DNA from 2 places in the Citrobacter tructae genome. Region 2 is predicted to be linked to the other one. Evidence: predicted binding sites of a transcription regulator. Region 2 holds the regulator's gene; the other holds the start of a gene.

Region 1 (2,474 bases), 960 kb from region 2:
GACCCACTAACTGTTTTGCGGCAAACTGCATAAAGCCAACCGGACCACACAGATAAAACTGCATCGCCGGATCGCTGATTGCACCTTCCAGTTTGTTCAGATCCATCAGTCCTTCACTATCAAACTGACCTTTCGCGCGATCGGTTTCGCTCGGCTGACGATACCAGGTGTGCGCGTTAAAGCGCGGCAGTGTGTTGCCCAGTTCGTTGACTTCATCGGCAAAGGCATGCACATCGCCGTTTTCTGCCGCATGGAACCAGTTAACCTGCGCCGTGTGGTTGGCTTTCGCCAGCGTATCCAGCATCGCCAGCATCGGCGTCTGACCCACGCCTGCGGAAATCAGTGACACTGGGGTATCGGTCGCGACGTCCATAAAGAAATCGCCCGCCGGTGCGGCCAGGTGAACAACGTCACCGACATTCGCGTGGTTGTGCAACCAGCTTGAAACCTGACCACCGTCTTCGCGCTTAACGGCAATACGGTAGCCTTTGCCATTCGGTTTGCGGGTCAGAGAGTACTGACGAATTTCCTGATGCAGGAAGCCTTCCGGTTTCAGCCAGACGCCCAGATATTGTCCCGGATGGTATTCAGCCACCGCGCCGCCGTCGACGGGTTCGAACTCAAAGCTGGTGATCGCGCGACTTTGCGGTGTTTTTGCCACGATGCGGAAAGGACGAGTGCCTTCCCAGCCGCCATTTTTGTTGGCGTTCTCGCTGTAAATCTGCGCTTCACGGTTGATGAAGACGTTTGCCAGCACGCCATACGCTTTGCCCCAGGCGTCCAGCACTTCCTGGCCCGGGCTGAACATCTCGTCCAGCGTTGCCAGCAGGTGGCCGCCGACGATGTTGTACTGTTCGGGCTGAATCTGGAAGCTGGTATGCTTCTGGGCAATTTTCTCGACCGCAGGCAACAGCGCCGCCAGGTTTTCGATATTGCTGGCGTACGCGGCGATGGCGTTAAACAACGCTTCACGCTGATCGCCATTACGCTGGTTACTCATGTTGAAAATTTCTTTGAGTTCTGGGTTATGCGTAAACATGCGATCGTAGAAATGGGCGGTCAGCTTCGGACCGGTTTCGACCAGCAGGGGAATGGTGGCTTTCACTGTAGCGATGGTTTGTGCGTCAAGCATACGGTCTTCCTTATATCTGAGACTTTAATGATGTATGTCAAATACATCTTATAAAAAATACCCCTGCATTGTAAATGGTTCTTTGTAACTTTGCGTTGTAAAGGTTACAACGTGAAAAATCTGCATCACAAACCTGAAAAGAAATCCGTTGAAATTCGCCATCTCTTTATTCTCCAAAGCCTTGTGTGCTGTGGAGGTAATCGTTTGCGTAAAATCCTTTGTCAAGACCTGTTATCGAGGAATGATTCGGTTATACTGTTGCCCGTTGTCCTACGGACCGCCTTTATAAGGCCAAAAAATTTATCGTTAGCTGAGTCAGGAGATGCGGATGTTAAAGCGTGAAATGAACATTGCCGATTATGATGCCGAACTGTGGCAGGCTATGGAGCAGGAAAAAGTACGTCAGGAAGAGCACATCGAACTGATCGCCTCCGAAAACTACACCAGCCCGCGCGTAATGCAGGCGCAGGGTTCTCAGCTGACCAACAAATACGCTGAAGGTTATCCGGGCAAGCGCTACTACGGCGGTTGTGAATACGTGGATATCGTTGAGCAACTGGCGATTGACCGCGCGAAAGAGCTGTTTGGCGCAGACTACGCTAACGTCCAGCCGCACTCCGGTTCTCAGGCTAACTTTGCGGTCTACACCGCGCTGCTGCAGCCGGGCGATACCGTTCTGGGTATGAACCTGGCGCAAGGTGGTCACCTGACTCACGGTTCCCCGGTAAACTTCTCCGGCAAACTGTACAACATCGTTCCTTATGGTATCGATGAATCCGGTAAAATTGACTACGAAGACATGGCTAAGCAGGCTCAGGCCCACAAACCGAAGATGATTATCGGTGGGTTCTCTGCCTACTCCGGCGTGGTTGACTGGGCAAAAATGCGTGAAATCGCCGACAGCATCGGCGCATACCTGTTCGTAGACATGGCGCACGTTGCCGGTCTTATCGCCGCTGGCGTGTACCCAAACCCGGTACCACATGCTCACGTTGTTACTACCACTACCCACAAAACCCTGGCGGGTCCGCGCGGCGGCCTGATCCTGGCGAAAGACGGTAGCGAAGAGCTGTACAAAAAACTGAACTCCGCCGTATTCCCAAGCGCGCAGGGCGGCCCGCTGATGCACGTGATCGCGGCGAAAGCGGTAGCGCTGAAAGAAGCGATGGAGCCAGAGTTCAAAGTTTATCAGCAGCAGGTTGCGAAAAACGCCAAAGCGATGGTTGAAGTGTTCCTGAACCGCGGTTACAAAGTGGTTTCTGGCGGGACTGAAAACCACCTGTTCCTGCTGGATCTGGTCGACAAAAACCTGACCGGTAAAGAAGCGGATGCAGCGCTGGGC
Region 2 (2,474 bases):
TTCGGTAATGAGAAGAACAGGCTGACCATTGCGATGACGCCAAGACCCGCAGTGGCCATAAACGACATGCGCCAGCCGATGGTTTCACCCAGCCAGGTGGCCGCTGGAACGCCGCCAATATTGGCGATGGTTAACCCCATAAACATGGTAGCAACGGCGCTAGCCTGTTTGTGCTTTGGCACCACGCTTGCAGCCACTACCGAGCCGAGGCCAAAAAAAGCACCATGGTTAAGACTGGTCAAAATACGCGATAACATCAGGGTGGTGTAATCCGGCGATATTGCCGACAGCACGTTGCCCAGCGTAAAAATCGCCATCAGAAAAATAAGCGCCTTACGGCGCGCACGGTGAGAAAGCAGCAAGGTCATTAGCGGTGCGCCGACCATTACCCCTACCGCATAGGCACTTATTAACATGCCTGCCGCCGGAATCGAGACATCGACACCTTTAGCAATGACGGGCAACAATCCCATTGGCGAAAATTCGGTCGTGCCAATGCCAAACGCCCCAATTGCCAACGCTAGTAAAGGATAATTGATTTTCATACCGCGACTCCGTAACGTCGAGCCGTGGCACGACATAAATTAAGAGTCAAAAGCATGACACTGATCGCAAAATTAATAAAGTTAACAAAATTGCAAAAGACTTTTGCTTATTTGCAAACAATAGAAAAGGAAGAGTAAGCGGAAAAGATGAGGGAGAGCTAACTCCCTCGGGGAAATCAATGCAGCGCTGCGGTCAGGCCACCCGCGACGATCAAACCCAGAACAATAATGGTAGTGACTAACGAAAATTTCAGATCGGTGCTCATCAAGTTTTCTCCTTTTTATTCCCACACAAAAAGTGATATTGCGCATTTTTACACACTTGAAAGCAAAAATCTCTCACGATTTATATTGATAACTGCTTTTAACTCTTCCCCTTTTCGTTAAGATCAGACAAAATTCCACGCTTACTTAATTAGCGTACCGGCCATTGACCCCTTCCTGACGTTCCGTGTCGTTTTCCTTGGCGTACCGCAACCCTGATGTTGCGCGAAGGGTGTGTAAGGCAAACGTTTACCTGGAGTATTCTCAGGAGCTTAGGATATGGTCTGGAGTGAGATGTAATGGCAACAATTAAAGATGTGGCGAAGCGAGCAAACGTTTCCACTACAACCGTATCACACGTAATTAACAAAACACGCTTTGTCGCGGAAGAGACGCGCAATGCCGTTTGGGCAGCGATTAAAGAGTTACATTACTCCCCAAGCGCAGTAGCGCGCAGCCTGAAGGTGAATCACACCAAATCAATCGGCTTGCTGGCGACCAGCAGCGAAGCTGCCTATTTTGCGGAAATTATCGAAGCTGTTGAGAAGAACTGTTTCCAGAAAGGCTACACCCTGATTCTGGGAAACGCGTGGAACAGCCTCGAAAAACAACAGGCCTATCTCTCCATGATGGCGCAAAAGCGCGTGGATGGCCTGCTGGTGATGTGTTCAGAATATCCTGAGTCGCTACTTTCCATGCTCGAAGAGTATCGCCATATTCCGATGGTGGTAATGGACTGGGGCGAAGCCAAAGCCGACTTTACCGATACGGTCATTGATAACGCCTTTGAAGGCGGCTATATGGCAGGTCGTTATCTGGTTGAGCGCGGTCATCGCGAGATTGGCGTGATCCCAGGTCCTATGGAGCGCAACACCGGAGCCGGTCGTCTGGCTGGTTTTATGAAAGCGATGGAAGAAGCGCTGATTAAAGTCCCTGAGAACTGGATTGTTCAGGGTGATTTTGAGCCTGAATCCGGGTATCGCGCCATGCAGCAGATCCTCTCCCAGTCACATCGCCCGACCGCCGTTTTCTGTGGTGGCGATATCATGGCGATGGGCGCGCTCTGCGCCGCGGACGAGATGGGCTTACGCGTCCCGCAGGATGTGTCGCTGATTGGTTATGACAACGTGCGTAATGCCCGGTTCTTCACTCCGGCATTAACCACTATTCACCAGCCGAAGGATTCCCTCGGTGAAACAGCCTTTAACATGCTGTTAGACCGTATCGTGAATAAGCGCGAAGTGTCGCAGTCAATTGAGGTGCATCCGCGCCTGGTAGAACGTCGCTCCGTTGCAGACGGCCCGTTCCGCGATTACCGTCGTTAATCTGTTGCGCGGGGGCCTTATTCTGGCTCCCGCAACCACTCTTTATTCAGCGTTTCGCTGTCCCCTAAATAGTCCAGCAGCCAGCCCAGCGCAGGCGAGGTATCATTCTGCTGCCAGGTCAGGCAACAAGCGGCATCAGGAAAGGGATTCTCAAGCTGTAGCGCGACCCATTTACCGCTGTCGATCCACGGTTTAGAAAAATGCGTCGGCACCATCCCCACACATAGCCCCGCCGATAAACAGGTAGCGGATGACTCCCAGTCGGGCACTACCACCCGCTTTTGGTTATCCAGCAGCCAGGTGATGCGCTTTGGCAGCGTGCGCGAAGTATCTTCACGCA

Evidence for each region. Region 2 encodes PurR, which represses purine synthesis genes. Its sites were predicted from a motif close to CANGCAAACGTTTGCNTG; they were not measured.
Region 1: a site for PurR is predicted at 1,326-1,343, ahead of glyA (serine hydroxymethyltransferase). Genes of this name have one in related genera too.

Annotation. Positions count from the first base shown of each region.
Region 1 covers NZ_CP038469.1:4,690,880-4,693,353, forward strand. Annotated here, with positions in the region: gene hmpA (NO-inducible flavohemoprotein) at 1-1,132, opposite strand, end outside; gene glyA (serine hydroxymethyltransferase) at 1,461-2,474, shown strand, end outside.
Region 2 covers NZ_CP038469.1:806,661-809,134, reverse strand. Annotated here, with positions in the region: gene E4Z61_RS04420 (MFS transporter) at 1-545, opposite strand, end outside; gene cydH (cytochrome bd-I accessory subunit CydH) at 722-811, opposite strand; gene purR (HTH-type transcriptional repressor PurR) at 1,109-2,134, shown strand; gene punR (DNA-binding transcriptional activator PunR) at 2,152-2,474, opposite strand, start outside.